3 regions of the Pelorhabdus sp. sgz311002 genome follow, and region 2 is predicted to be linked to each of the others. Evidence: riboswitches for the same ligand, from Rfam matches in the RefSeq annotation. Region 2 holds a riboswitch; each other region holds the start of a gene.
What was found. A riboswitch is a leader RNA that binds a small molecule or an ion and turns the genes downstream of it on or off. The one in region 2 is predicted to bind cyclic di-GMP.
Positions count from the first base shown of each region.

Region 1: it holds a riboswitch for cyclic di-GMP, as region 2 does, so the genes downstream of both, AC0NJP_RS13740 (GGDEF domain-containing response regulator) here and AC0NJP_RS12055 (ATP-binding protein) in region 2, are expected to answer to the same signal.
Region 3: it holds a riboswitch for cyclic di-GMP, as region 2 does, so the genes downstream of both, AC0NJP_RS08945 (methyl-accepting chemotaxis protein) here and AC0NJP_RS12055 (ATP-binding protein) in region 2, are expected to answer to the same signal.

Region 1 is NZ_JBWBCL010000009.1:113,435-124,008, reverse strand. It holds gene AC0NJP_RS13750 (YifB family Mg chelatase-like AAA ATPase) at 1-1,391, opposite strand, end outside; gene AC0NJP_RS13745 (HAD family hydrolase) at 1,901-2,248, shown strand; gene AC0NJP_RS13740 (GGDEF domain-containing response regulator) at 2,527-3,435, opposite strand; cyclic di-GMP riboswitch class I at 3,566-3,649, opposite strand; gene AC0NJP_RS13735 (carboxymuconolactone decarboxylase family protein) at 3,767-4,081, opposite strand; gene AC0NJP_RS13730 (ClbS/DfsB family four-helix bundle protein) at 4,150-4,656, opposite strand; gene AC0NJP_RS13725 (DMT family transporter) at 4,803-5,222, opposite strand; gene AC0NJP_RS13720 (EamA family transporter) at 5,621-6,487, shown strand; gene AC0NJP_RS13715 (PAS domain S-box protein) at 6,611-9,427, opposite strand; gene AC0NJP_RS13710 (MFS transporter) at 9,628-10,574, opposite strand, start outside.
Region 2 is NZ_JBWBCL010000007.1:141,947-152,520, forward strand. It holds gene AC0NJP_RS12035 (Fe-S-containing hydro-lyase) at 1-331, shown strand, start outside; gene AC0NJP_RS12040 (FAD-binding protein) at 364-2,073, shown strand; gene AC0NJP_RS12045 (succinate dehydrogenase/fumarate reductase iron-sulfur subunit) at 2,073-3,032, shown strand; gene AC0NJP_RS12050 (CoB--CoM heterodisulfide reductase iron-sulfur subunit B family protein) at 3,029-3,886, shown strand; cyclic di-GMP riboswitch class I at 4,081-4,164, shown strand; gene AC0NJP_RS12055 (ATP-binding protein) at 4,255-4,692, shown strand; gene AC0NJP_RS12060 (GntR family transcriptional regulator) at 4,795-5,460, opposite strand; gene AC0NJP_RS12065 (hypothetical protein) at 5,757-5,897, shown strand; gene AC0NJP_RS12070 (P1 family peptidase) at 6,209-7,183, opposite strand; gene AC0NJP_RS12075 (Fur family transcriptional regulator) at 7,333-7,767, shown strand; gene AC0NJP_RS12080 (bifunctional enoyl-CoA hydratase/phosphate acetyltransferase) at 7,809-8,723, shown strand; gene AC0NJP_RS12085 (LacI family DNA-binding transcriptional regulator) at 8,723-9,736, shown strand; gene AC0NJP_RS12090 (AraC family transcriptional regulator) at 9,711-10,574, opposite strand, start outside.
Region 3 is NZ_JBWBCL010000004.1:272,690-283,263, forward strand. It holds gene AC0NJP_RS08935 (methyl-accepting chemotaxis protein) at 181-2,214, shown strand; gene AC0NJP_RS08940 (hypothetical protein) at 2,314-2,970, shown strand; cyclic di-GMP riboswitch class I at 3,074-3,163, shown strand; gene AC0NJP_RS08945 (methyl-accepting chemotaxis protein) at 3,361-5,049, shown strand; gene AC0NJP_RS08950 (isochorismate synthase) at 5,182-6,588, shown strand; gene menD (2-succinyl-5-enolpyruvyl-6-hydroxy-3-cyclohexene-1-carboxylic-acid synthase) at 6,589-8,424, shown strand; gene menH (2-succinyl-6-hydroxy-2,4-cyclohexadiene-1-carboxylate synthase) at 8,428-9,261, shown strand; gene menB (1,4-dihydroxy-2-naphthoyl-CoA synthase) at 9,278-10,099, shown strand; gene AC0NJP_RS08970 (o-succinylbenzoate--CoA ligase) at 10,181-10,574, shown strand, end outside.

The DNA.
Region 1 (10,574 bases), on a different contig from region 2:
GCACTCAGCTCTAGTTTTTGAAAGGCGCCTTTAAGTAATTTTTGCGCACTTACAGTTAAACAACAAGTTTTTAACACCTGTTTATGGCTCATTTGTCCATTGCAAAAAATACTCCATGGTGCCAATCGCTCTTGCGTCAGATTTCTTACCGCGGTAACTCGTTTACGGATCGTTTCTGATGGTTCACCTTGCGATTTTAGGGATAAATCATCGTAAGAAACGGGTTCTACCCATAAATAGATATCAATACGATCAAGCAAGGGCCCTGAGATTCTATGTTGATATCGTCGAACCTCTTGTTCAGAGCAGGTACAGCGATCACTAGGAAAGAAGCCGCAATTGCATGGATTAGCTGAAGCAATTAATACGAATCTAGCAGGAAATGAAATAGTGGCATTTACTCTAGCAATAGTTACAATACCATCCTCTAAGGGTTGCCGCAATACTTCAAGCACCTGACGTGAAAACTCGGGCAGTTCATCGAGAAATAATACCCCATGATGAGCTAGACTTACTTCTCCCGGTCTAGGGATTCTCCCGCCACCAATCATGCTTGCAGCTGAAAGTGTATGGTGAGGGTGGCGAAAAGATCGTTTTCGTATAAGGCCTGAAGGCCTCTGCAATTCGCCGCTGACACTATAGATTTTGGTTACTTCTAATGCTTCTTCTTCTGTAAGCGGCGGTAAAATAGAAGGCAGTGCTTTCGCCAGCATTGTTTTTCCCGCTCCTGGTGGGCCGACCATAAGTAGATTATGGCCGCCAGCAGCGGCAATTTCCATAGCTCTTTTAGCAACAAGTTGCCCTTGAACATCAGCAAAATCGAACTCGTAATTTCCGCTAAGAAATGCTTCAGGCTCTGCCTCAATACAAGGCAGAGCCTGATTCTCTGTCAAATAGCCAACAAGCTGGCGTAATGTAGCGGCAGCTCCAACAAAAGGATTTCCCATAAGTAATGCTTCAGATCCGTTTTCCGGCGCTACATAAACAGCATTCAGTTCCTGATTTTTTGCGGCTATGACCATTGGTAAAATACCACTTATCGGCCGCAAACGACCTTCTAAAGATAATTCGGCCGAAAAAAGACAATTGTTAATTTTGTCCTGAGCGAGCTGTTCACTAGCGCATAAAATTCCCATAGCAATAGGCAAATCTAATCCAGAGCTATCTTTTTTGAGTTCTGCTGGAGCCAAATTTACAGTAATACGTTTTTGCGGATATATAAATCCAGAATTTTTTAAAGCAGACCGAACCCGTTCTTTTGATTCTCTAACAGCGGTGTCAGGTAATCCCACGATATCAAAACAGGGTATTCCGTTACTAATATCGACTTCTACGGTAATAATAATTCCGTCAAGGCCAAGCGTCGTAGCGCCAAAACTTTGTGCATACAATTTTGTCCCCCCAAGAAGTTCTTTATAGTTCTCTTTTCTTGCTTTCTTTTTTTTATAGAAAAAACCCTTTTTGTCAAACCTATAGCAATAGAGCATCTACTAGATGTTTTTTGGGTATACTTAGCGAATTTAACAATTCCTTGTCCTTAAAGAGCAACTAATATAACGTCTTCGATACCGGAATAAAGCGATTTTTCCTGAACAGATATTTAGTGACTTTGTGATGTAAAATTGTTACTAAAGTAGCCATTTCCAGAAATTCTTTTATCGATCGATTGGTAGAATAAGTAAGCTGAAAAGTAGCAAGGATTACAAATGCAAATAAAACTCTTATTAGAGAATTGCATAATACAATTCTCTAATTGTAAAGATAATTATCTGGGACAGTACCATAATGATTACTCTTGCTGTTACGAGGCTGTATATGTGCGGATGCCACAGCAAATACACTAGGTTCTGCCTTGCCCTGGGGGAAGTATTTCGAAATAAATCATAAGGAGCAAATAATAATGGTCAAAACCGTTGTACTTGATTTTGATGGTGTGATCCACAGCTATACAAGTGGATTTCAGGGAGTTGAAGTTATTCCTGATCCACCTGTTACGGGGATAAAAGAGGCGATTGAGGAGATTCGAAAGCATTATCGAGTTGTGATTGTGTCTACTCGCTGCCATCAAACTGGGGGAAAAGAAGCTATTAATACATGGTTAAAACAATATGGCATAGTCGTTGATGACGTAGCTGTACACAAGCCGCCCGCAATAGTGTATGTCGATGATAGAGCTATTTGTTTTGATGGTAATTCAAGGGGGTTATTAGGTAAAATAAGGCGCTTTAAAACCTGGTATCACAACTAAACTATCAAGCCATTTTTATTGTGAGAGACTATCCCGAATTCATTCCCAACTAGAAATATTTTGGCTGACAGACTTGAATACCTTGACAGCAAGGGGCTTTTCCGTATAATGCAAGCAAGGGACAACTAGCCAAGATGACTGTTTTTCCCCTATAAAAATATATACTCTTTTTATACCAGTTGCGTTTACACAAAATGAGGGACATTCCTCATATGCAATAAAAATCTCTAAGCTCATACCAGCTTAGAGATTTTTACAGAATTTAAGATATTCCCACTTCATTCTTCGATAGAAATATAGCAATTTCTTCCTTCTCTTTTCGCATTATAGAGTCCTATATCAGCGCGTTTAATGAGCTTAGCCGGTTTATAATCATCATTTGGTTTCAATGATGCAACTCCCATGCTAACTGTGATAAACTCACTTACATCTGACATCTCATGTTTTAAAGCTAATTTTTTTATATTTTCTTGAATCCTCTGGGCAACTACAATTGCACCACTAAGCGGTGTTGCTGGCAGTAAGACAACAAATTCTTCTCCACCATATCTACCGACAATATCGATTGACCTAGAAAGTGAATTTTTTATTGTTTGGCTAACTTTTCTCAAACACTCATCGCCTTCTAAATGCCCATAGATATCATTGTAGTTTTTAAAAAAATCTATATCAATCATTATCGCTGATAAATATTCATTATTACGATGTGAGCTAAGACATAATTTATTTAATGCCTCTTCTAAAAAACGACGATTATATATCTCTGTCAATTTATCAATCATTGACAAACTCACTAAAATGTCTCTTTGCTTTTTTAATTCAAGCTGACTCTCAATACGGGCTTTTATAACTGCTATGTCTGTGTTCTTCGTAATGTAATCAACCGCTCCCATTGAAAACCCTGTTGTTTGATGCTGCGGAGAGGAATTGGAAGAAATAAATATTACTACTATGTCTTGAGTAGCCGGATTTTCTTTGACTTGCCGACAAATTTCGTAGCCATCAATATCTGGTAGCATTATATCTAATAAAATAAGATCAATTTTTCGAGATATAATGATCTTTAAAGCCTGTGACCCGGAAGTTGCACAATAAACACTATAATTATCTTGCAAAATTTTCATTAATAAATTACAGTGAAATTTTTCATCATCAACAACGAGAACTGTCTGCTTACCAAAATTCATCTTATCGTCCTTTCTCTTCCACTTTAAAGTTCAGAAAACAAAGCCAACATGGAACGATAACTTTAGTGATAGCTACATCAATGATTTCTCATTTTATTGCAATAAAAAACCAGGTTATCATCGTAATTAATGATGTAACCTGGCAGTCTTAGAAAATTCCTTTAGACCCACGGCTTTGCGTCCCATCCTTTCGGGTGGTTTGCCTACCAAATATTTCTTTAATGAAAATTATACCATAATGATTCAAAATTTCAAAGGAGCCTGCCAAATGTATCCAATAATACATCTGACAGGTTTTCATTCCCTCATCTTGTTGAAATAAACAAAACGTCTACTTTCCTTTAAATTCACTATCATAGGCTTCAAGTGCTATCGGCAACGCAGTAATCACCTTATTTCCTACTGCGGGGAGCGCTAATAAAACTGCACTTTTAATCTCATCTCTAGTAGCACCTAACTCCTGAGCATGTTTTACATGAAAAGGAAGACCACTTAGCAGTCCAACCGCCGCTAAAACAGCAATATAAGCAATCTCTTCTGTTTTGGAATCAAGGCTGCTAGCCTCGTCTAATTTTTGAACAGTTTCTAACCATGTTTTCGATTGTTCCGGAGCTTCTTTTAAAAAGCAGTCAAATGCATTACTCATATTTTTCAAGTAAATCCCTCCCAAATAGCACATTATTTTGTTATTTATAGATTCCGATAATCGCTGGGTCAAACATTCTTTTTCCATTTCCTAATCTTGGTTCTAAAATTCTTAAAAGGCGCAACCGAATTTATATGTATCCACTTCCACATTGGCCAATTCGCTTTTGTTACTGTCCATTCACGCGCATTTGGAGTAAATAATTCTTCCTCACTTAATTGATCGATCCAAGCACACCATGCTGCAACGTTTTCCCCAAATAATTTGCGTAATTCCTGTAGCGAGTACCCGCTGTATTCATAATAAAATTTTTGATAAAGTTGTCCCAACTGATTCCATTTATAGTCCAGTGAGGGAGTAATAACTTTTTTCCCATTTAATTCATCTATTTCCCATCCCATAATAAGATTTAACCATCCGAGCTGATATGCTAGCATTTCCTGCGGCGTCTTATCCACTTGCGCAATGCGAACATTTCCTTTTTCATCTGGAATCTCATCAAATTCTTTGTCAAAAAGCAAATAAGTCTTTTGTATAGCGGCAATTAATTCAACTTTACTATTGTATTGTATCATTTATCATGGCACACTCCATTTTTTATAACCACTTCAAATTTAATAAGCAAAAAATATCTAAGGTAGATTAATGCCTCAAATTTGAACACGCTTTAAAACTAATTTGAAAAAAGTTACAGGATTTTATGAGCAGTTATTGACACTCTCTAAGATCTAGCTAGCCAATAAACCCCAGTCAGTATAAGTATGCAACTTCCTACTTTATTGTATGTTATCGGGGAAACTTCAACACCAACAAGTCCAAAATGATCAACGACAGCCGCAGTAATAATCTGAGCTGCTAATACTAAGGCAAATACCTTTAATGTTCCAATATTCGCTATAGAGTATGAAAAACCATACATTGCACAAATCCCCATCATTCCTGAAATCAAGGCTTTAGTAGATATTGTATCACTAATCTTTTGCTGATTATATAAAACAAATAATAATGCAAATAAAATCTGAAAAATAGAGACTCCTATAATCATAATAAATTGTCCCGATAACTTTCCTATTTGCGAATTAATAGCTCCTTGTATGGGTAAAATTATTCCAGTAATAATCGCCGCTAAGACGCTTAGCATTATGTTTCTCCCCTTATATTAGTAGTTTTCTCATTTCTTCTCTTTATATCTAAACCATATTTTGATTTACAAAATACTAACTCTATTATACAAAAAACAAATTATCTTAAAAATAGTCAACAGTTGAAACGGCTAAAAATTTAATTTTCTATAACGATCTACAATTTTTTCTTTCTGATTTAAATTCTGATATAAAGTGAATCATAAACCAAGTATTAACTATAATTCCCTTAGAATTTTCAGTTGTTGACGAACAAAAAGAAAACTGCTATGCTTAGATAAGCTTAAAACTGAATCATAAAACCATCTTTGGATGTGGATTTTTCTAGAGAAATCTATTTTCGCCACACAATATCTATTGGGATATTGTGTGGCGTTTTTTATTGGGAGGAGATATTTTGTCAAGAAATTCTTATGCATTTCTAGTATTTTTAGGTGGATGCAGTTATGGCATCCTTTCTACGCTTGTCAAGATTGCTTACGCAAGTGGTTTTACAGTAAATGATGTTTGTGGATCACAAGGATTTTTCGGCATGTTGCTTCTCTGGGCTGTCGTGTTGTTTCAGCGAAAACAATTTATCCCATGGAAAAAAACTTTGTTATTAGTTTTATGTGGTTCGCCGATTGGACTAACGACTGTTTTTTATTATACGTCATTACAAACGTTGGATGCCTCGTTAGCAATTATATTTTTATTCCAATTCATTTGGATTGGAGTATTATTGGAAGGAATATTTTTTCGGCGAATTCCTACATGGCAAAAAATTGTAGCAATTACTGTACTCCTTATTGGATCACTATTTGCTACTGGAATAAAAATGGGGACTAATAATGTCTTTGTTTCACCAGGAATGATCTGGGGCTCTGCAGCAGCATTCTCTTACTCTCTAGTGATTCTCAGTAGCGGAACCGTTGCGCGTGACGTTTCCCCCATTCTGAAAAGTGCACTTATGTCGATTGGCGCCACAGCAACCATCTTCTGTTTTCTACCACCATTTTTCCTCACAAATATACCTGTACTTTTACAATTGATGCCCTATAGCATATTACTGGGATTATTTGGTATTGCCCTGCCTCCATTGTTGTTCTCCATTGGGATTCCTAAAATTGGAGTCGGCCTTGGAAGTATCTTAACCTCATCAGAACTTCCTATAGCGATGCTTCTATCAGCCTTTGTATTGGGGGAGCACATCGCCACCTTGCAGTGGCTGGGGATTATCATGATTTTGGGCGGAATCATTGTAGGTAACCTACAAAAAACCTGATTGGTACTGGTTCAAATTAGTTGGCATTCCTGCTAACCATAGTTACACTTTAAAAAAGTTTCAGGCTCTGCCTCAATAGAAGGCAGAGCCTGATTTTCGGTTAAATAGCCCATGAGCTAGCACTCATCTAGTTAAATATTTAATTAGCATAACCTCATTCCCCTTGGCATTATAAATCATTTTATCAGTCCAAGATAACATAATTGGAATACCTCGTCCATTCTCACAGGAGATCACCTGTTCAAAAACCTGTGCTAAGCCACAATGGCGGTAGCGCATAATCTGTTCATTACCGCCAAATCCTGGCCCATCATCTTTTACCCGCATTACCAACGCTGCACCTACTTTATTCACTTTCACACAAATATTTGTGCCATAATGACAGGCATTACTGAGCGCTTCTCCTATAACGGCTTCTAACTTGCAAGCTTCGTCTCCTGCAACACGCTGAAAAATTGCTGATAATGCTATTAATATTTGCTCATATCTTTCTGCACTTTGAAATCGATATACGACAGGTAATTTTTCTAGAGTTCCTATTTTAAGACACAAAGCCGAGCAATCGTCTTCCCGTTGCGGCGAAGTAGAAATTGCCCGTAAACGTTCCATTGTAGCTGCAAAATCTCGCAAATCAGCCGTGGCTGCTTTAGGGTAAACATCATAAATACCATCTGTCATAAAATAAAAAGTATCACCTGATTGGATAGAAAAGGTAGTTGTTTCAAAATAGGGATTTTCTGCAGCCCCAAGAAAGAGACCAGGTACCGCAATAAGTCCCTTTTTCTCGGCAGTATCTGCTAATAAATAATTAATGCCGCAAGAAATACAAGTTAATTCCCTTGTGCTCAGATTTAAGGTAAAAGCGATCATTGCCGCAAAAGAATGATCTGGAAAATACTGATTTAAATAACGATTCAATCGAGTAATTGACTCTGTTGTCCAAGCCTCTGCCTTATCCATAATCTCATTTAACAAACTGCTAATCGCCGCGGTGTACAAAGCAGAAGCAACGCCGTGGCCAGTAACATCAATAAGATAGCCATGTAATACCGTCCCATTATGAAACCACCGATAGCCGTAGAAATCGCCGCTAATAAGGGTTGCTGGTTCAAAAATAGAACAAATCGTCACTTGATTCTTTTCATAATCAACTGGCAATAAGGATTTTTGGACTCGTCCAGCCATGTCAACTTGATGCTGTACTTCAGCCTGCAACCGCTGCTGTTCGGCTACGTCACGACACGATAACAGGATTAACTTTCTGTTGCGATGTCGAATCAATACGGCTGCTAATTCGACATAGATAACAGAAAGGTTCTGTTGTTGATAGCGCCAAACGGTATTGGGCGACCAACTTCCTCTTGTTTGTAACGCATGCTCGATCCCAGCCATATCGTTTGCTGTCAGAAGTCCAATCGTCTCGAATGATTTTTGAACTACGGTCTCAGCCGTACAGCTAAATAGTCGTGTAAAGGCTTCATTGACTTCAATAACCTGCTGAGTTTCCTTATCAATTACAGCAATTCCTTCTGACGATTTTTTCATTACGGCTTCATACCATTCCTGACTTTCTCGCAATAACTCTTCCGTCTTTTTACGTTCAGTAACATCTTCGCCAATTAAGGCCACATGACCGTTTTCCGGACTATAAATAGAAAAGCAATAATATCTTGCATGCATTTCTATATAGAATTCTTTCTGTGTCGCCTTACCGGACTTAGCTACATAACCAAGTACAGCAAACCAATCTTTCTCATTTTTTATTTTTGGTCTTACTTCCATAATTCTTTTGCCAATAATGTCTGCTGCCGTCAACTGAAATGCGTTTTCAAAAGATGAATTCACCTCTACATATTCTAAATCTGCTGCCTCACCTGCTTCATTAAAAACAACGCGATAATAGACAAAAATATTTGGCATATTTTCAAATAATCCACGATAACGCGCCTCGCTAGTAGCAAGAATATTACGACTATTTAACAGTTCATCCTGAATAGCCTGTCGTTCCATAACTTCTTCTTCCAACGTCGCATTGAGTTCTTGTAATTGACTGGTTCTTTCCTTGACTCGCATTTCAAGTTCATTGTTGAGTTGGTGTAAAGCAGTCTCAGCATTTTTCCACGCAGTGATATCATGATTAATTTCTAATATGGCAATAGGTTCACCATATTCATTTTTCCGCAGTGTCTGATGACTTTGCACAATAATTTTTTTGCCATCTTTAGCGGTATGAATAAGTTCGCCTTCCCAATGAGAATGCTCTTCGAGGACTTTCATAATCCCTTCGAGCGGCTCAGGAAAAACCGTCTGCAACAAATCATGCGTAATATTCCCGAGGGCATCCTTCGCTGTAAAACCATAGCCCTTCTGCGCTCCCTGATTCCAATAAATAATTCGGCTTTCTAAATCACGAACTAGAATAAAATCATATGCTAAATCAAGCAATTCGGCTTGAGAACGGTTATGTTCCTCAGCGTTGACCCGCTCCATACTCTCTTCCTCTAAGGCGGCATTCAGTTCTTGCAATGTAAAAGTCTGCTCTTGCAGCTTCACATTCAATTCTTGCAATTCTTGCAGTCCTATTTGAACTTTGATCCGATTCTGCAGCATAGTTTCGCAAATATATGAGATGGCTATACAAATCAGGAAAAATACGGCTAAAGAAATGCGATCAGCATTACTATTGATCACAAAAATTTGCCCAAAGGGCATTAACCAATAATAAGAAATTACGGCACTTGATAAAAAAGTAGTTGCTAAACCAGCCCAAAAGCCGCCATAAACAGCAACAACCATAACGGCTGGATAGAAAGTCAAATAAGGCACTGAAATTCCCAAATCACGCAAAAGAGAAAATCGCAAAAAAGCAGCGATAATTACGCTGACAGGGACTGCCATATATATCTTCCAATTCCCCCCACTTTCCCGGAAAGATCTCATAGCCCCCCCTCACTTTCCTCATATACTCAGTGAAAAAACTCTTATCTGTCACTGCACTTCCAATTAATACTTTCTTCGACATAATAAGTCGATATCTTGCAAGATCAAATTATTTTATTAAAATTATTTTCAAAGAAAAACCCGCAACTTTAAGTTGCGGGCTAAAAATTATTTTATATAAACAGTAGGAGTTATTCTTCCTATTCGACTTCACTTTGTTGTTGCAATGAAGCTTTTCTTGTCAAAACCATTTGTCCAACAAAAAACAGTAAAAAGAGCGCCATAGCTCCAGCAGAGAAAATATACATCTTTATAAAACCTATATGTTCTGCTACCATCCCCAGCAAAATTGCTCCGGCACTAGTACCAACATCAAGCATATTGTAAAAAGTTGCACTCGCCGCACTTCTACGGTCAGGCGCGACAATATTTAACATCCAGGTAATTAACGCAGGCAAGAGCAGCCCACCACCAAAGCCATATAAAACGGCTGCAGTCAGTAATAATGTAAAAGAATGTGTTTGAATCAAAATAACCAAGGCTGAAAATAACAAAATAGATCCCGGAATCATAATCCAGGCTGGCCCCTTAACATCAAAAATTTTACCGCCAATAGGTCGCGATAAAAATACGCAAAGGGTACCTACTACAAAAAAAGCTCCGGAATTATCAATATGCGCTTCTTGTGCCAACATAGCTACAAAAGTATTAATACTGCCGTAGCTCAGTCCAAATAGCATAGTCAGCAGAGAAGGCATCCCCGTCCCTTTTTCAAAGAGTTTATCTTTGAAAGAAACTTTTCTTCTCTGTTCGACTGGACGACTAGCAATAGCCGGTGCATGACAAAAACGTGTATTGATAACAGCAACCCCTGTTAATAAAGCAGAAAAAATAAACATAGCTATAAAGCCCTGTGCTTCCATGAGCCAAACACCTGTCGCTGGCGCCAACGCCATGGCAACCGTACTACCTAGGCCAAAATAACCAATTCCCTCACCACGTCGTGATGCTGGTATAATATCAGCAACAATGGCGGCTGAAAAAGTCGTAGTCAAACCGAACCCAATACCATGAAAAATTCTTGTAATGATCATACTTTCTACAGAATTAAACATGGCATAACTAATTGTGCAAAGAAAAGAAATAA
Region 2 (10,574 bases):
TTCCGCCGGTCCGACTACGAGCGGTCGTATGGATGCCTATACGCCAGCTTTGATCGAACAGGGACTGCGCGGCATGATTGGCAAAGGATATCGTTCGAAAGAAGTCGTAGACGCTATGAAAAAGCACGGCGTAACTTATTTCGCTGCGATTGGCGGCGCCGCCGCTTTAATTGCTCGTTCCGTAAAAAAATATGAAGTGCTGGCTTACGGTGATTTAGGTCCAGAAGCCTTGGCGGCACTTACGGTAGAAGATTTCCCTGCGATTGTTGTCATTGACTGTGAAGGCAATAATTTTTATGAACAAGGCCAAAAGCCTTATGCGCAAATCTAAAGATAGCGTAAAATTTTGGATTGAGGTGACATATGCTTACTTTTGACGTATTAGTAATCGGCAGCGGCGGCTCCGGTATGCGCGCCGCGCTGGAAGCGGCAAGGCAGGGCGATTTAAATGTAGCTTTGATGACGAAGGTATTTCCGACCCGCTCGGCTACAGCGATGGCTCAGGGCGGCATTAACGGCGTTCTGAAAAATGCCGATGCGACCGATACTTTAGAAAAACATATTTTCGATACTGCTAAAGGCAGTGACTATTTGGGCGACCAAGATGCCATTGAATTTTTCTGTAATATGAGTCCTGACTGTATTAACGAGATAGACTATTTTGGCGTTCCCTTTTCTCGTGACAAAGAAGGTCGTATTTCTCAGCGTAACTTCGGCGGTCAATCTTCACCGCGTACTTGTTATTCCGCTGATAAAACCGGCCATGTCATACTGCATACCATGTACGAGCAGTGTTTGAAGCATGATGTAAAAGTGCTGCAAGAGTGGCAGCTATTAGATGTTGTCGTAGAAGACGGCGAACTGCGCGGCGTAGTGGCGCTACAAATAAAAACAGGTGAAATTGTGCCGATTGCCGCGAAAAGTGTAGTCATCGCTACAGGCGGCGCTGGTCGGATGTATTGGATGCGTACAACCAATCCCTTCACTTCTACTGGCGATGGTATGGCAGCTTGTTTTAGAGCAGGCGTTGCCCTAAAAGATCCGGAAATGGTGCAGTTCCACCCGACAGGCCTTGCTAGCACCGGAATTTTGATGTCAGAAGCAGTGCGCGGTGAAGGCGGCTATCTTATCAACCGTCTTGGCGAACGTTTTATGAAGCGTTATGCCCCGGAAAAAATGGAACTTGCTACGCGTGACGTTGTTGCCAAAGGCATTGAAACGGAAATTAAGGAAGGACGTGGTTTTGGCGAAGGCATTACTGCCTACGTTCAGGTCGATGTACGTCATTTACCAGAAGAAGCGATTATCGAGAAACTTCATGGTATTCGTGATCTGGCCATTTCTTTTGAACATGTTGATCCTGTGAAAGAACCGATTCCGATTCGTCCAACCTGCCATTATTCGATGGGCGGCATAGACGTAGTCGATTATAAAACCTGCGCTACAGCGGTCAGCGGCCTCTTTGCCGCCGGGGAAGCAGCTTGCGTATCTATTCACGGTGCGAACCGTTTGGGCGGCAACTCGCTTGCTGATGTAATGGTTTTTGGTAAAGTAGCAGGTATGGGCGCTAGCGATTGTGCCAGAAAACGAACGATTGCCGGTGAAACTTTGCTAAGTGAAGCCGCAACAGGCTGGGAAAAACGTTTTGAAGAAGTTGTTTCCCGGACGAAAGGCGCTACCGTTGCGTCGATTCGTGATCGCTTGGCCGAAATCATGTGGTACAATGTGGGCGTATTCCGCAATGAAGCCGATATGGTAAAAGCAGCACAAGTCGTTGATGGTTTGCTTGCTGAATACCAAACTTGCGTAGTCGGCGATAGCAGCCGTGTATTTAACAGCGCCTTCGTAAACTATGTGGAAATGGGGAATCTGTTGACAATTGCCAAGGCTGTTGTAACAGGCGCTTTAGCCCGCAAAGAAAGCCGGGGCTGCCATCTGCGTGATGATTATGCAAAGCGCGATGATGAAAATTTCTTAAAACATACGCTGATCACTAAAGATGGTTCTGATTATAAATTATCCTACCGGCCGGTCGTCATTACGAAGCATCAACCGGCAGAAAGGAAATACTAATGCGACAGATTACCTATAAAATACACCGTTTTCAAGATAATAAGTCCTTTGTACAGGAATACAGTTTTCCTCATGAGCCTGGCAAAACGATTTTATGGGGTTTAATAAAAATTAAGGATACGATGGATCCGACACTGACTTTCGTAGCTGCCTGTCGGTCTGCTGTCTGCGGCGCTTGTGCCGTTCGGGTCAATGGCCAGGCTATGCTGGCTTGTGAAGTTGGTCTTGATGATGTGACAGCGCGCTTTGGCGATACGCTCGAAATTAGCCCGATTCAAAACTTCAAAGTCATTCGCGATCTTGTTGTGGACTGGGAGCCCAAGGCGCAGCGCTTAAAAGAAGTCAAACCGTGGCTGATTCCTGACGAACAGTTTACGGCGAAAAGCGGCTGTCGTCAGTCCCCGGAAGATTTTAAAAAGATACGTCAGCAAGCTGACTGTATTCTCTGTGGTTCTTGTGCGTCTGAATGTAATAAGCTCAGCGCCGATGAAAGAGACTTTTTAGAGCCCTTTATTTTCAGTAAAGCCCAGAAATTTGTGGCTGACTCGCGTGATAAAGATTTTATGGCTCATTTGACGCCAGCCATGGCCAAAGGTCTGTGGAAATGCGTGCACTGTCAGGAATGTGTGACCAAGTGTCCGAAACATTTAGAGCCAGCGGAAGATATATCAAAATTACGGCAAAAATCGGTCCAAGCTGGTATGACTGATAATATGGGTGCTCGTCATGGTATGGCCTTCCGGGATGATATTGCCAAAACAGGTCGCTTAAACGAAGCGACCATGTCGGTAAAAACCGAAGGCTTGTTAAAGTCGTCGACTCGCGCTGCTTTTGCTATGCGTCTTTTTGTTCGCGGCAAATTAAATCCGCTTCATCTGATTCACTCGGCTACGCCAGTGCAGGGAATTGACAAAGTGAGAGCCATTATGAAAGCAGTCAAGGAGGCGGAGAAAGAATGAAATATGGATTTTTTCCTGGCTGTGTCCTCGAAGCGGCGGCCAAAGAAGATATGATGGCAACACTTGCCGTTGCGAAAAAACTAGGAATTGAACTCGTTGAGCTTCCCGGCTGGACTTGCTGCGGCGCCTCTCATGTACAAGATATTGATGAGTTAACAGCTCTGTCCGTGAATGCCCGTAATATTGCTTTGGCGGAAGGTCTGAAGCTTGATATTATGACGGTCTGTAATACTTGTACGCTCATGCTGCGCAAAGCAAAACATGAATTAGACCATGGCATGAAAGAAAAGGTAAACCCGATTCTAGCTAAGGCGGGGATGAAGTATGAAGGAACAAGCGAAATCACTCATTTGCTGTGGGCGCTTGTTCGCGACTATGGTCTTGATAAATTAAAAGGAAAAGTAGTGCGCCCTTTGCAAGGTATGAAAGTGGCTGGTTATTATGGCTGCCATCTGCTAAGACCACCTGAAATTATGAATTTTGAAGATCATGCAGTGCCTCATTCTTTAGAAGATCTGATTCGCGCATTGGGAGCTGAACCGGTCGAGTTTGATGCCAAACTGAAATGTTGTGGCTTCCATGCTGTATATCCAGCGCGTGACAGTGTGCTTAAGATGACGGGAGAAACGAATCTCAGCGCGATTAAAGCAGGGGCAGACTGTCTCGTTACGCCTTGCCCGCTATGTCAGATGCAGCTTGATATGTTCCACCCAGAAGGACAGGCTGCAGTTGGTGCGGCCAAGGAAATCCCTATTCTTCATATGTCGCAGCTCATCGGTCTTGCTTTAGGGCTGTCGCAGGATGAACTGGGCATGAAGCGCCATATTGTTAGCACGGCAGTTTTAAAGCTGTAACCTGATTCGTTAGCTGTAGTTTAAACAATGCTAGAGACCTCTCAGTACAGCGCTTAGCGGCGATGTTTCTGAGAGGTCTTTTGAACACAACGTAGTTGGAATTTTGTAATTTTATGGTGTTTTAGTAAAAAAAACGGCAGTTATTTCCTTGACTTTTTATGAATTTTTACAGTAAAATTAAATTAATTACTTAGTGAAATATTAGGCAAACTTGCCGAAAGGCAAGGACGCAAAGCCTTGGATCTAAGGGTTTTACCTAGGATTGCCAGGCTGCCATGCTGGATCTTTAAGCATGCTCTGAGGTCAGGGGGCGGCTCCCTGCTTTTTGGTATTTCCTCCAGAGCTGTAAAAATGAGGGAGGAAGAAGAATGAGACCGCGTTTAATTGTCTTTTCTTTTTGCGATTATGCTGAATTTAAACTGGTGAGACCACTTGTAAAATGTTTTTTGCAAAAAGTGCTACTAGGACAATATCATATGATGGAAGTTGCTGTGAATGAAGCAGTCAATAATGCCTTGCGTTTTAGTGAAGGCAAGCCTTGTCAGCTCACGATGGATATTTTGCGAGGCAGCGTACTTGTGATTCGCTTGAAGCATCAAGGACTAGGTTTGGCTACAGCGTCAAAACGAGCACAAGATAGTCATAAGTGCCTCGAAGAAGAACTCTGGCGTGAAGGCGGTCGTGGCCTGCTGATTATGCAAGCCGCGGCGGATTGTGTTTTTTACAACAGGCAAGGAACGGAAATATTGTTAGCGAAGATGCTATCAGAACCTTGTTTGTCCCAAAACGACAAAAAGATTACCTGATATGTGCGGCGTAAAGTTGGATTTTTCTTTCTTGGGCATGTTGTAATAAAAAAACACTTGGTTTCGATTAGAAACCAAGTGTTTTTTTATTTTTGCGGGCCTTTAGTGATGGAGGCTGGTAATGTTACGGTGCGCCATACTTACATGATAGGTCATGGCCTTTTCGGCAGCATCAGGATCACGTTTATAAAAGGCATCCATGAGTGTAATATGTTCCGTGATGGTTTGTGATAAACGATTTTCTACAGCAATGGAGTTTAAGCGAGCTGGCTTAATATATTTATGCAAATTGCTTAACGTCAAATTAAGCATTTTGCTGCCGGAAGCCTCATAAATGAGCTGATGAAACTTATTATCTAACTCAGCAATTTCCTCCATATTTTGTTTTTGAGCATAAAACTCCGTAAGATCAACAATTTTTTGTAGTTCTTTCAGTTCATTTTCGGTTAAACGACTAGTAGCCCAACGGGCAGCCAAGCCTTCTAGCAATTGGCGCATAGCGCAAATATCAGCGACATCTTTCGCCGAGATTCCCAGGACAATAGCGCCTTTTTTTGCGGTCGTTTCTACTAAACCTTCTACTTCCAGCAGCCAAATTGCTTCGCGGATGGGGGTGCGGCTTACGCCTAACTCATCGGCTAATTTTGTTTCTAGCAGAATATCGCCGGGGGAATAGGCTCCTTCGATGATTTGCGCTTTGATATGTTGGAATACCTTATTGCGTAGCGAGGTATCATTAGTAGAAAGGAATTCTAAGTCTTTGGGCATAGCGGGCCTCCATTAAAAAAAATTTCACTCTCTAATATTTTATTATAACTTACAAAATACTCTAATAGCTACTAATAAGATAATTATAAATTTTTAGTTAATTTACCTGAAAACCGATAGAACCTCGTAAAATACCTATTGATAGTATAACATGATATTGGCAAAATAGTCCAAAAATAAAAACTTTTTCTTGGGGTATAGCCAAATGAAGCAAAGACTGTTATAATGTATTACATAATTGATGTATACGTTAATTCAAAAATACATCAATTAAAACATGAGGGAGGCGTGATGATATGTTCGTAATGGAAGCCTATGCACAAGAAGAAATTATGGCGCAAGAAGTAGCGAAAGAAATTTTGGACAAAGATCAGGAAGAATTACTGGAAGAACAAAAATGGCTTGATTTTGAACTTGGATTATTTGCCGAACATTGATTGAGTTAGAATGTCAGTAAAAAGTAAAAAATACGAAAGGCAGCGGAGCAAGAAGTTCTATTCGTATTGCGACAATGGCGTCGCACCTAATTGGATAGTTATATCCAGTTAGATGGGTTGCTTTTTTTATACCTTGTCATGCATAAAAATTCGTTTTCGTAGGATTTTTATGAAGGTAGACATTCGTGGCGCAATTAAGCAACGAATCTTCTGGTACGTTGAAACTAAAAAGGATGAAATCCCATTTTAATGATGCACAAGAAAACAAAGAGAGTCCTATTTGCAAGAAATAGCAAATAAGACTCTCTTTGTTATTTTGTAATAGCGTTTACACTGTTTAAAATAGCTTGTTCCATTGCTCTTACACCAAGGACGCCTAGAAAGTCTAGATTTGTATCGACTTCATTGGTAGCCATGGTAAAGATCGTATCACCGTCATGAAGCGTATGAACCGGGCGAATGGTTCGAGCATAAGCATCATGGGTCATAGTGGCTAGTTTGTTTGCTTCCGCCTTGGTGAGCCGGCCATTGGTCATGATTAGACCAATGGTTGTATTTTCTCGTGAGAACGTCACAGGTTTCTGATAATTTGTTTTTAAAATATATTCCTCTGTGTTTAAGAAGGTTTGATGATCATCAGCTAGAGCGCCTGCCAGAATCTTGCCTGTACTAGGTTGAACGATATCGCCTACGGCATTTACAGCAACAAGAGCTCCTACGTAAAGTGAACCAATTTTAAAGCAGGCTGATCCCAGGCCGCCTTTCATAGCATATTCCATGCCACGAATTTTTCCCACTGTCGCTCCGGTACCGGCGCCAATGCTGCCATCTTCCCAGGGGACAGCCTTAAAGGCTTTGGCACAAGCCCTATAAGCCATTGCTTGATTCGGTCTTATGCGCCAGTCGCCATAAGTGAGATCAAATAATACAGCTTGCGGAACGATGGGAACTTTCGTAACGCCCACATCAAAGCCAATTCCTTGTTCTTCTAAAAATTGCATGACGCCGCCGGCTGCATCTAGGCCAAAAGCGCTACCGCCAGATAGAATAATGCCGTGAATCTTCTCGATTGTATTTTCTGGACGGAGCAAGTCGCTTTCTCTTGTGCCAGGAGCGCCGCCGCGCACGTCAACTCCGCCTGTGGCGCCTGCCTGGTTGGTGCATAAGATGACAGTGCAGCCTGTTTTGGCTGTTTCATCTTGTTCATGACCAATTTTTAAGGCAGGAAAGGACTGTAATGACAGAGTCTCAAGTTTTAGCGGGGTGCTTGTTCGTTTACTCATCATACCATCGCCTCCGTTTTTAAAAATATTCGGTATGACCCGGCGGATTCCTGTTTTTACGCTTGGACGCTTCAGTCAGAAAGGGATTGTTAGGCTTGGTTGAATTCGTTATAATGAGAGAAAGACGTAACAGAAGCTGGAAGGTGTTAGAAGTGGAAGAGGTTTTTCAAGCCCTAAAAGAACAAGGTTATAAAATGACACCGCAGCGACGGGCGGTTCTTCGGGCTTTGGCTGAGTCAAAAGAGTTTATGAATGCCCATACGATTTTAGAGAAGGTCAGAGAAACCCACCCTGATGTTGGTCTTGATACAGTTTATCGCAATTTGAAATTATTTATTATGCTCGGTTTTGTCAGTCCTATTAACTATCCGGGGCGCGAAGGAACTGTTTACGAACTGAATAAGAATAAGCATCACCATCATCACTCTGTCTGTCTGTTGTGTGGTAAGATTGAGTGTCTTGATTATTGTCCGGTTCATTTTGATGAATTGAAATCGATGACGGCTGACCAGTTTCGCATGGTGAGTCATTCTTTGGAAATTTACGGCTACTGTAAAACCTGCGAAAAAAATGACACCACCAAATAGAGCTGAATTTTCTTGAGAGTGGTACAGGAAGGGTGGAAAAGATGATTCGAAATTTTAAGGATTTGCTAGAGCAAGCAAGAGAAAAAGGGCCTGTTACGATTAGCGTAGCAGTAGCTCAGGATTTAGAGGTTTTGGAAGCGGTCAAGGCGGCAGCTGATGCAAAACTGGCGAAGGCGATTCTTGTTGGTGATAAAACGAAAATTGTACCGTTGGTGCAACAGGTAGGTTTGCCTGACGATATTTTAATCATTGATGCGCCTGACGAGCAGGCCGCTGCTCTCGAAGCTGTTTCGCTAGTACGTAGTGGGCGAGCCCAGGTGTTAATGAAAGGACTTGTGAACAGTGCTACTTTTTTGAAAGCCGTACTTAACGAGGCTGTGGGATTGCGTACGGGGCGTCTATTGTCGCATTTAGCGGTTCTGGAAGTACCAGGGCAGGATCGCCTGCTTTCGTTTAGCGATGGCGGTATGAATGTGGCGCCAGGACTTGCAGAAAAGAAAGACATTTTGATGAATGCCCTGCAAGTCTTGCAAAACCTCGGAATTGCCGAGCCGAAAGTGGCTATTTTGACAGCAAATGAAGCTGTCAGCGCCAAAATGCCGGCAACTGTTGATGCGAAAAACCTAGCGGAGCTTGCGGTCAAAACAGGACTCTGTCGCTTTGGTCAAATCGAAGGTCCGATTGCTTTAGATGTGGCAGTAAGTCCGGAAGCGGCGCATCATAAAGGAATTGATAGTCAGATAGCGGGGCAGGTTGACTTGTTTCTTATGCCGAATATTGAATCAGGAAATTTGCTGACGAAAGGTCTTATTTATTATAGCGGGGCGAAAATGGCTGGTGTAATTTTAGGGACAACCCATCCTGTTGTGATGACTTCTCGATCTGATAATGCCGAAGGCAAGCTCTATTCGTTAGCGCTGGCTTGTATGGCTTCGCCGCGGCAGCGGCAAAATTAATGGAACGGCGACAGCGTGTAACGATTTCCGAAGTGGCCAAACAGGCTGGTGTTTCTAAGACAACGATTTCCCGCTATTTAAATGGTAAGTTTGGGTTTATGTCGGAAGAGTCACGGCAGCGGATTGCCGCCGTGATTGAAGAGCTTGACTATCGGCCCAATAATTTAGCGCGCAGTTTAAAATCCTGTAAGAGTCGCTTACTTGGTGTGATCATCGCGGATATTACGAGTCCTTTTTCAGCCATTTTGGTCAAAGGGATTACTGACTGCAGCAAAGATTACGGGTATCATGTGATGATTGCTACAACAGATAATAATCCTGAGAAGGAACAAGAATATATTTTATCAATGCTTGATCAGCGCGTCGAAGGTCTTATTGTCAATACAACTTGTAAAAATAATGCTTTCTTACTAGAAGTCGCCAAGCAGTATGTGCCGATTATTCTAGCGGATAGGCCAACTTTTCCTACTCTCTTTGATACAGTTCGTACGACAGACTATACTTCTACGCTGGAACTGATGGCCGGATTAAAGGCGCGTCAGTACGAAAAAGTTGCCTTTTTTAGTGAGCCTTTAAATGAAGTAGGAACGAGAATTTTGCGACTGCAGGCTTATGAACAAGCTTGTCGCGAGATTTTGCACCAAGAACCTTGGAAAGCTATTGTGGCTATGGAAGATGAAGCTCTGATCGAACAAGAAATTTTAGCTTTTTTAGCGGGAGCAGAGGGAAAGAAAGCGATTTTTACGCCGAACGGCGTAGCGTTGCTCCAGGTGTTAAAAGCCATGAAGCGTCTTGATTTGCCAGTCCCGGCTGCTGCAGGCGTTTGCGGCTTTGATAACTGGGATTGGGCGGAGCTTGTTGGTCCGGGAATTACGGCGATTGATCAGCCGTCTTATGATGTGGGGGCTGCCTGTGTCAAACGAATGATGTTTCGTTTACAAAATGACCGTAAAGCGCCGCCGAAGATTATGGAATTGCCGAATCGCATTATTTTTCGCGGTTCGACGGAATAAGGCGATTATAGTATTTTTTTGGTGCTAGACCATAGGCTTTTTTAAAAGAACGGATAAAAGTAGAATAATCGCTAAAACCGCTGTTTAAAGCGGCGCTTAAGAGCGGCTCGCCTGCGTCAATCCATTGATTGGCGCAGATGAGCCGCTTTTGCGTAATATAATGATGGGGGCTATAGCCAGTTTGTTCTTTGAATTTGCGCATAAAGTGGTATTTGCTTAAACAGACTCTGGCTGCCAAATGATCGACTGTTAGTGGGGCGGTAAGATGGTTGTCAATATAAACTAAGGCGTTCACAATGGCTTTATCATAGTAGCTTGCTTGACGAGAAACGCTGGCGGGATGTTGATACGCTTGATTTAAGGCGATGAGGAGTTCTAAAGCTAAAAGCCGTTGCCGCAGTTTGTGCCCAAAGCCTGTTTCTGTCAAAGCTGTTTCCCATTCGGTAAGTAATATACTGAGCTTCTGTCTTATTGCTGTTGACGGGAGGAGCAGAAAAGAACGGTTTTGGTGAGCTTGCTGAAAGCAAGCTTGTAGGTCGCAGTCTTGTTCACTATTGTGATTCAGAAAAGCAGGGCTGAACCAGGCAATTTGGCGTTCATAGGTACTGTCGGCGCTGATTAAGGGCTTATGAATTGTGCCGCGGTGAAGCAGCAGAATATCGCCTGGCTGGAGGCGATAATTCATTCCCTCGATTAAATAGGTGACCGAGCCGCTTAGGAAAAAAAGCACCTTATAAAAGTCGTGAAAGTGAGATTCAATTTTGTTTTCGCGACAGTCTTTGAGGTGAAAGAACTGGAAGTCTTTATTTAAATAACCTCGTTCGTTGGCGATTTCTTG
Region 3 (10,574 bases), on a different contig from region 2:
GAAACGAGCGTAAGCTTTATTTATGATTTATTTTGAAATGATTATCGCTTACAATCGTTTCCTTTTTATTAAAATTTTATAAGAATTTACAAGAATTTTGGAAAATTGGCAGGTTTCTTGATTCAATTTGTATAATTATATCTATTGATCATAAATTCCCAAAGAAAGTAGGTCCTGCTTGTGCAGATAAGAAGTGTTCGCGCTAAATTTCTTCTTACTTTAGTACCTTTATTTATGATATCCTTTGCAATTTTGGCTGGCGCAAGCTATTATTTAGCAAATCAGCACTTAACGAAGAATGTCAAAGATACGGCAGTCGCAATTGGTGAAAAGTTTTCTACGCAGATTTCTGGTGATATGCATGAACGAATGGTTCGTCTTGACGATTTAGCATCAGATCCGGAAATGCAAGCTGGTACGCGTGAACAAAAGGTAGCGATTTTGGCCGCGGCGAAAGCGCGACTTGGTTCCAATTTTGATAGCATCTTTTTTATTAATCTTGACGGAAGCGCGGTAGCTTTTGATGGTAAGGATTATAATTATAGTGACCGCGAATACTTTACAAAGGTTAAGGCTACACAAATGCCTTATAGTTCCAAACCGCTCATTTCCAGATCCACAGGAAAATTGGCGCTTGCGCTGATAACACCAGTGAAACGCAATGGACAGATGATTGGTATGATTGGCGGTACAATTTCATTAGAAAAATTGTCACTGCTATTAAAAGACCTACAGTTTAAAGATACTGGCTATGGCTATTTAGCAGATAGTTCTGGCGTGGTCATTGGTCATTATAAGGTACCGGAAACGATTAACAAGTTGAACTTACTAGAGAAGAAGATTCCCCAGGAACTAAATTTTCCTGTAAAAGAAATTGATGATCATCTGACGCAGTTGTTTAAAACAGCGGTTGACTCAGGAAAAACCGTTGAGGGATCTTACCTTAGTGTGTTTGGCGATTCCAGTGTAGCTGTGTTTACGCCAATTACTTTAGACGGCGGCAATAAATGGATTATGATTGTAACTGCGCCAGAAGCGGAAGTAACGCGAGAAGCTCGTTCGCTACTTTGGTCAACCGTGATTTTATCTTGTGTATTTTTACTTATCGCAGTAATTGCTATTTTATTTATTGTAAAACGCTTTACTAAGCCATTGCAGTTTATTTTGCAAGAGGCATTACAATTAGCGGAAGGGGATCTCAGAGAACGAGCAGCTGTAGTGCAATCGCAAGATGAAATCGGCCGTTTGGCTCAAGGTTTCTGTGAAATGCGGACAAAATTACGTCAACTTATGCAGCATGTGAAGGGGCAATCTGAAAAGGTAGCCGGTGCTAGTGAGCAACTGACGGAAAGCGCCCATCAATCTGCTTCGGCAGCGAACCAGGTAGCAGAAGCTGTGACTACCATTGCAGCAGGTACGGATAAACAGGCTGATGCGGCTGCGACTATGGCTGAAACAACTCGATCTATTGCCGAGAGTACCGGAAATATTGTTACTTCCACTCGCTCCTTCGCCCAAATGGCCCATGAAACATCGGTGCAAGCTGAGCAAGGACGAGAAAGCCTGAATGAGGCTGTGGCAAAAATGGAAGATATTCGACTGGGTTCTGAGGCGGTGCAGACAGCGATTGGTGAGTTGGCAAAAGGATCTAATGAAATCAATGAAATTGTCAATTTGATTTCAGCGATCTCCGGACAAACGAATCTACTCGCTTTAAATGCGGCGATTGAAGCGGCTCGCGCTGGTGAGCAAGGACGCGGTTTTGCCGTCGTCGCCGAGGAAGTACGCAAACTAGCAGAAGAATCTAATCAGGCGGCTGGCAAAATCAGTGAACTGATTCGTCAAAATGATATGAATATGCAGCAAGCTATCCTCAAAACTGAGGTCAGTGTAGAAAGTATTCAAGGCGGAATTGAATCAGTCAACGGTGCTGATTTGACCTTTAGAAAAATTGTTGAGGCCGTTGTATATTTGTCGCAGGAAATTCAAAAGACAGCTCATGCCTTAGAAGAAACGGCAACCAAAAATGATTTGCTCGTAACGGCTTCCAAACGGATTGAAGACATCAGTAAGGAAAATTCCGGGGAAACCCAGACGATTTCGGCTGCTACAGAAGAGCAGTCTGCTTCGATGGAAGAAGTAGCGGCGGCCAGCCGGAGTCTGTCTGATTTGGCGAAAGCCTTAGAACAGGAAATTCAACGGTTTAAATTGTAAAGCAAATTTTAATAAATGATTAGAGCAAAGAAGCTCTCGGAGAAATCCGGGAGCTTTTTGTTCTTTTTTAAACAGACTGAGTAAAGGAGGCGTCTAAACATGGGAACGCTAACAGATATTGAATCGTTTTTGCAGGATACAGTCATTATGGTCGCAGATATTCTTAGCCTTGAAGCTGTTGTCGTAGATTGCAACTTGAAAGTGATTGTTGGAACAGGAATTTATCGTGAGGAAAGAGGAATGTATGTAGGGGAGGGGACTTTATCAGCTTACTGCATGAAGCTGCGAGAGACTCTCTTAGTAGTCAATCCTAGACTGCATGATTTGTGCCATTCGTGTGCGCGGCGGGGACGTTGTCCCGATGCTGCTGAAATTTGTATTCCCATTGAAGTAGAAAACCGAGTTTATGGTACGCTTATTTTACTTGCTGTCAACCAGGAGCAGCGGAGTCTACTTTTAGGGCAAGAAGTTAAATTAATACGCTTTGGCCAGTGGCTTGCCGAGATATTTAGTCAGAAGCTGATTGCTTTACAATTTGGGTCTAATCGGGAACCGGATAGAGAAAAGGCAAAACCGATCGTGTCTTTTGCTGAACTAGAACATCAAGCGCTGTTAGCAGCTTTGGCGCGTTTTGGCGTTTCTACAGCGGGAAAACTTGCTATATGTCAAGCACTAGGCATTAGCATTGCAACCTTCTATCGTAAAGTCAAAGAGTATGGGATTAATATTCGCGATAAACAATATGAGAGGAAATGAATTTTTTAGAATTATCTTGACATTTTTTTTCTTTCAGTACAGAATAGAATTCGACAGTTTTGTTTGTTTTTATAATGCCTTATGGCGTTAATTATTGTAAAATAGAAATATATAGCAAACTTGTCGAAAGACAAGGACGCAAAGCTATTGGGTCTAAGGAAAGTATATATTCTAAGACAGCCAGGTTGCTTGATTTTTGCGGGAATTCGCCGGGGCGCCGAAAAGCACTGCGTCGAATTTTTTGCTATGTTTGCAATACTTAACAAATGAGGTAGTTGATGAACGGTAAAGATAGCAGCGAAAAAGCTGCACGCCGCAGGAAGGGAGGTTAGTTGTTAGTTTTGATTTGAGGGTCTAGCGGGACTTATCAAGCACAAAGGCGGGACGATTATGCGTGTAACAATTGGTAAACAAATTATCTTGGTATGTGTTCTTATTGTGTTGGCTTTTACGGGTCTAAATATTTATACCTATTTCCAAATTCAAAAGGTGCAGGAAGATTATGAAGGCTTATTAAAACGCAGTGTTCCTTTAGTCGTTGATATTAAAGAATTAAGTCGCGAACTGAGTACTCAGTCGGCTCAAGTCAGAGGCTTTATTTTGTCAGCGGATCCACAGTATGTTGATCGTTATGAAGCATCAAAGAAGAAAACAGCAACTGTTTTGTCGGACTTAGAGGGAAAGTTGATTACGCCTGAAGGCAAACAGAAAGTGGCCGAATTGAAAGCCTCTTTAGCTGATTACGATAAAATTGCCGAGCAAGGACTTACCCTTCGAAAGACCCAAGGCCAGGCGGAAGCGGTGAAAGCGGTTGCGGCTTCTGGCGCCAAGATTATTGCCGCCGATAAGAATATGGAAGACACTGTTAAGTTTTTAGAAGATCGTATGGAGCTGAGAAGACAGGAAACTCAAGCCGATGTAACAAAGATTCAGTCTCTCTTATTTATTCTTGACGGAATTATTCTTGTGATCGGCGCCTTACTAGCTTGGTATTTGGCTAGACGAATCTCTCGGCCGCTCAATGATGTGTCGCAGGCAGCAGAGCGTATTGCTGCCGGGGATTTGGGCGTACATAATATTTCTTATCAAGCCAATGATGAAATCGCTGATATGATCCGCTCTTTTTCGCATATGCGCGAAAATCTGCGGAAGTTAGTTGGAAGTGTAGCTAAGTCAGCGCAACAAGTGGCTGCTGCTAGTGAAGAGCTGACAGCGAGCTCGAATCAGTCAGCTCAGGCCGCGACACAAGTGGCCGAAACTGTTACCTGTGTGGCTGGTGGCGCTACCAATCAATCGACAGAAATTGATAAAGCAGCCAGTGTAGTGGAAGCTATGTCGCAGGAGATTCATCAGATTACATCACATGCCCAGGAAGTGACCAAAAAATCCGAAGAAACAGCACAAGCTGCTAGCGTGGGCGGCGAAGCCGTAACACAAGCTACGCAACAAATGAATTTGATTCAAGATTCTGTGGTATCATCAGCAAAAGTAGTACGCCGTCTTGGTGAACGTTCTCAGCAGATTGGTGAATTTGTTACGATGATCAGCGGGATTGCCAGTCAGACGAATTTACTGGCGCTCAATGCGGCTATTGAGGCGGCGCGGGCTGGTGAGCAAGGACGCGGCTTTGCCGTTGTGGCGGAAGAAGTTCGTAAGCTGGCTGAACAGTCCCATGAAGCAGCAGAGAAAATTACGGGAATTATTCATGATATTCAATCCGAAACAGCTGAAGCCGTTAACGTTATGGATCGGGAAACTGATGAAGTATCTAGAGGGGCTCAAGTTATTGCTACAACAGGTGAGCGTTTTCAGTTTATTGAACGCATGGTTCTTGACTTGACGGGACAAATTGGTTCGATTAATTCGGCTGCGCAAAATCTGATGACTGCCAGTGATGACGTTGTCAATTCTGTAGAAGCCATCAGAGGCGTTGCATCGTCGACGGCTTGTGATACTCAGTCAATTTCAGCAGCGACGCAAGAACAGTCGGCTTCGATGGAAGAGATTGCTTCAGCCAGCCAAACTTTGGCGCAAATGGCTATGGAATTGCAAGATGTTGTTGCTAAATTCCATCTTTAATATAATAGTTTAGAAAGATTATAAGAGAGACTTGTCGATTTGACAGGTCTCTTTTTGCATCCATTGAATATTTTGAGGGGCAAGTGTACAATAAATACAGAAATGGATTTGACCTTTAAAGGTGGACAGAATATGAGTGGATGTTCTCAGTGGGAAGATTGTTTCAGCGAGTTAGTACAAGCAGGCTTATTACGCAGCAAAGCGACAGGAAGACCTGTTTTAGTGAGCCATAGCGAAGAATCGCCTTGGAACCTTTTGGATTTTTTTGCAAAAACCGCGGCAATACGATCCCAGGGATTTTACTGGATAAGCGCCAGTCGAGAAGAAATGTTTGTTGGTGTGGATGCGGCTTATACGATAGAAGTGAAGGCGGAGGAAAAAAATCCCCTCACAGCAGCAGAAGCAAGGTGGCAGTCCCTTCGTGGGGATGTACTGCTGTCGCCAAGAACGCAAGAATTAGGTCTCAGTCCTTTATGGATTGGCGGCAGTCGCTTTGACCCGTTACGGCCCAGAGAGTTGAAGTGGGGCAAGTTTCCCGCTGCTCGGTTTCAAGTCCCGAGTTGGCTGCTGCAGGAAAAAGGCGGCAGGCGGTATCTAACAACGACTCTGCTTGTTTCTCCCGAAGATCAGGTCGATCTGTTAGTTCAGCAGAATTTGACCATGTTCGATCGGTTAAGAAAAGCGATGAATCAAGAATCTAGCGAAATAACGGCTGAACAGTGGGATGCTTTTCCGGGAGATTATGAAGACTATATCAAAAAAGTGACCTTTTTACGGGACCAAGTCCGACAGGGTACTTTAGAAAAAGTGGTGTTTGCCCGAGAACTGATCTTGCAGGGAGATAAAGATTTTTCCATTGCCGCGGTGTTACGGCAATTAGAGCTGAAACAAAACAACAGTTATGTTTTTGCCTTTGATTATGGGGGGGATGTTTTTCTGGGGGCTACGCCAGAGCGTCTCACGAAACGTCGGCAAGGCATTTATTACTCAACCTGCTTAGCGGGATCAGCGCCAAGGGGTAACGATGACGCTAGCGATGAAGTTTTAGGCAGTGAGCTTCTGCACGATGCGAAGAATCGGCAAGAGCACTTTTTGGTCGTTAAACGGATTCGGCAAATTCTTGATAAGCATTGTGAAGCTCTAGATATCCCGAATGAGCCTATTTTGATGAAACTAGCTCAAATTCAGCATCTCTATACGCCTGTTAGCGGTAAAGCTAGATCGGAGTCGTCCCTATTATCGCTCTTGGCAGATCTTCATCCGACGCCTGCTTTAGGTGGTTTGCCTGTTGCAGCAGCTGTAACTGCGATTCGTGAAAGTGAAACTTTTGATCGTGGCTGGTACGGCGGTCCGATCGGCTGGATAAATTTTGACGGCGATGGGGAGTTTGCTGTAGCATTACGCTGCGCTTTGTTGCAAGGACGAACTGCTTCACTATTTGCTGGTGGGGGTATTGTGGCTGATTCTGATCCAGCCAGCGAATATGAAGAGACAGAAGTGAAACTTCAACCGATGATAGTTGCTTTGGGGGGCGAGTAAATGAAGCAGGAACAAGTATTAGCAATTTATCTTGGGCCCATTGTGGGAGCTTTAGCAGCTGCTGGCGTAAAACATGTTGTAGTCAGTCCGGGATCGCGCTCTACTCCTTTGGCGCTGCTTTTAGCGCATCATAAACAGATCAAAGTGTGGTTGCACGTCGACGAGCGTTCTGCTGGTTTTCTGGCTTTAGGAATGGCTAAGGCGAGCCAAGAACCAGTTGCTCTCTTATGCTCTTCTGGTACAGCCGTAGCCAACTATTTACCGGCTGTAGCTGAAGCGAAGCATTCACGGACGCCGCTGATTATTCTTACAGCTGACAGACCTCATGAATTGCGCGATGTAGGAGCGCCGCAAACGATGGAACAAAATCATATTTTTAGCTCTTTTGTAAAATGGTTCTGTGAACTGGCGGAACCAGCGCCGCTTCAAGAGCTTACTGCCTATGGGATTGCTGCCGCTGCGCGAGCTGTTGCTACGGCTGTAAGTAGTCCTGCCGGCCCGGTTCATTTAAATTTTCCTCTAAGAGAACCGCTGTTGCCTGATCTGGCCTTAGCTGAATCGCTGTGGAATGAAAATGACCGCAAGATCTGGGTAAAGAGCGGTAAGCAATGCATTGCTGCGGCTGAGGCGGCGAAGCTTATGGAAGAACTTATGAAGCAGCCGCAAGGGATTATTGTTTGCGGACCAAGCGAGACAGAGGATGCGACCTTTGCTAAGGCGGTTACAACATTGGCGGAAACGCTCGGCTATCCGCTGCTAGTAGATCCGTTGTCGCAGCTTCGCAGTGGTTCGCACAATAAAATGATGCTTATTGAGACCTATGACGCCTTTTTGCGTGACATAGCAGTGGCTGAGACGCTGCGTCCAGAGGTCATTCTCCGTTTTGGTGCGTTGCCTGTATCAAAAAGTTTATTTCAGTTTTTGAAAAAACATAGCAGCGTCCGCCAAATTCTTGTTGATGCGACAGAAACTTGGCGTGATCCGGCGCTTACGGCAACAGAAGTATTTTATAGTGATTCGAGTGAGTTTTGCCGCAGTCTTCTTAGTCATCAGGTAGAGTTGCAGTCAAAGCAAGTTACATTGCAGGCTTCGCTAGATACAGCTAGTGCAGCTAGGACTAGGAGTGCTGCTTTGTGGCAAAAAAAATGGCTTTCGATGAACAAGGCTGTACGAGCGGTTATAACAGAGGCCACAGAGTCAGGAACGATGGCAGAAGCAATTATGGCAAAAGGCGATCCAGTCGGATATTCCTATCGTTCGCTGCTGAGCGCTCTGCCTGATGCCGCGACGATTGTAGTTGGAAATAGCATGCCGATTCGCGATTTAGATACATTTTTTCTAACTCAAGAGCCTAAGCTCTGTGTGATCGGCAATCGTGGCGTTAATGGAATTGATGGTCTTACTTCGACGGCACTAGGAGCGGCTGTTTTTTCTCAGCCTTGCGTGCTTGTTGTGGGCGACTTATCCTTTTTTCATGACTTAAACGGTCTGTTAGCGGCCAAGCTTCATGGAATTTCCTTAACGGTTATTCTTATTAATAATGATGGCGGCGGGATCTTTTCTTTTTTACCTCAGGCTAATTTGCCAGAGCATTTTGAAGAATTATTCGGCACGCCTCTTGGACTTGATTTTTCTGCAGTTGTAGCGATGTATGGCGGGTCTTTTATTCGTTTAAAAGAGGAAAAATCTTTGCAAGATTGTTTGGCAAGAGTTTTGCCTTTGCCAGGACTTAAGGTGATTGAAGTCGAAAGTGATCGAAGTGACAATGTAGTTTGGCACAAGCAACTGTGGCAAAAAACAGCAGCTGCAGCGCGGCTTGTTTTAGAAGAGGTGTAAAGGATGCGCCAAGTTTCTGTTCGCAATGTACCTTTTGCTGTTGCTGAGGCTGGGACGGGAGAAGCGGTGGTTTTGCTGCACGGCTTTACGGGGGCAAGTTTTGACTGGCAGTTGCTTATGCAGAAACTGTCAGCTCACTATCACGTGATTGCACCTGACTTAATTGGTCATGGCGCTTCTGCTGTACCTGATGATTGGCGGCGCTACTCACAAGAAGAGGCTCTTTTGGATCTAAAAGCTCTGCTGAGTCAGCGCGGTGTTCGCAAGTTTCATCTCCTCGGTTATTCGATGGGCGGACGTTTGGCATTGCGCTTTGCCGTGGAACACTCTGAACTGCTTTATTCGCTGATTTTAGAGAGTGCCTCGCCGGGATTAAAACTTCAGAAAGAACGGGAGGAACGGCAAAATAGCGATAAGGCCTTGGCTGACTGGCTGGAGCGAGAAGGCATAGAAGCCTTTGTGACGCGTTGGACGAATCTTCCACTCTTTGCTAGTCAGGCGAAATTGCCGCTCGCAACACAACAGGCGCTAAGGGAGCGGCGGCTGAAGAATGCGCCGCAGGGGTTGGCTAATAGTTTGCGCGGCATGGGAACAGGCACACAGCCCTCGTTGTGGCCTACCCTAAAAGCTTTGCGAATTCCTACCTTACTAGTGGCTGGAGAGCTTGATCAAAAGTTTACTTGTTTGGCGAAAGCTATGGCGCAAGAATTGCCGCAAAGCTCACTGAGCCTTGTGGCGCAAGCAGGTCATACGATTCACTTGGAGCAGCCAGATATTTTTTGCGAGATCGTAACAAACTTTTTAACGAAACATCAATTTAACAAAACTGCAATTTAATAAGGAGGATTTGTAAATGAGTGAATTTGCTTGGCAATCCCAGGGAAACTATGAAGATATTTTATACGAAACCTTTGAAAACATAGCAAAGATTACGATCAATCGCCCTGAGGTCCGCAATGCTTTTCGGCCGAAAACGGTATTTGAATTGATTGACGCTTTTGCCAGAGCGCGTGATGACAGCAGTGTTGGTGTAATTATTTTGACTGGCGCCGGCCATATGGCTTTTTGTTCTGGCGGCGACCAGAAAGTACGCGGTCATGGCGGCTATGTAGGAGACGATCAGATTCCCCGCTTAAATGTACTTGATTTACAGCATTTAATTCGCATTATTCCTAAGCCTGTTATTGCAATGGTAGCTGGTTATGCTATTGGCGGCGGTCATGTACTTCACATTGTCTGCGACCTGACCATTGCCGCGGATAATGCAATTTTTGGCCAGACGGGACCGAAAGTAGGTAGCTTTGACGGCGGCTATGGCGCTGGTTATCTAGCGAGATTAGTGGGTCATAAAAAAGCGCGGGAAATTTGGTATCTATGCCGTCAGTACACGGCGCAAGAAGCATTGGATATGGGACTTGTTAATACGGTAGTACCGTTGGCCGAGCTCGAACGAGAAACGGTCCAGTGGGCCAAGGAAATTTTAGCCAATAGCCCGATGGCGCTGCGGTTCTTAAAAGCGGCTTTTAATGCAGATACAGATGGATTAGCTGGATTACAGCAGTTTGCTGGTGATGCTACGCTGCTGTATTATACAACTGACGAGGCGAAAGAAGGTCGTGACGCCTTCAAAGAAAAGCGGAAACCCGATTTTGATAAATTTACTCGGTTTCCTTAAGCGTTAGTTTTTAAAAATTTTGGAAAAAGCAACCGCTTGGTGATCGATGCCAAGCGGTTGCTTTCTCAGGAGTCGAATAAAATGACACAGGAAATCATGCAAAACTGGCTGGCAAAACGTGCCCAACTGTCGCCAGAACGGTTGGCGATTGTCGATGGTGAACTACGCTGGACTTTTCAGGAACTCTATGAAATGGTGCAGAAAACGGCAAAGCGGTTACACACAGCGGGAATCCATCAAGGTGATTTTGTCGCGCTATTGTTAACAAATTCTTTTCGCGCGCCGCAGCTGATTCATAGTGTGGCTCAGGCTGGCGCGGTAACGGTTTTGCTGAATAGCCGTTTGACAGCACAAGAAATTGCCTGGCAGTTAGCTGACAGTCCGACAAAGCTGCTGATTTATGATGAAGAATTTGCGGCAGTGGCGCAACAAGCCGTAGTTTTGGCTCGGAAGCTGCTTTATGAAGCGAACGAAG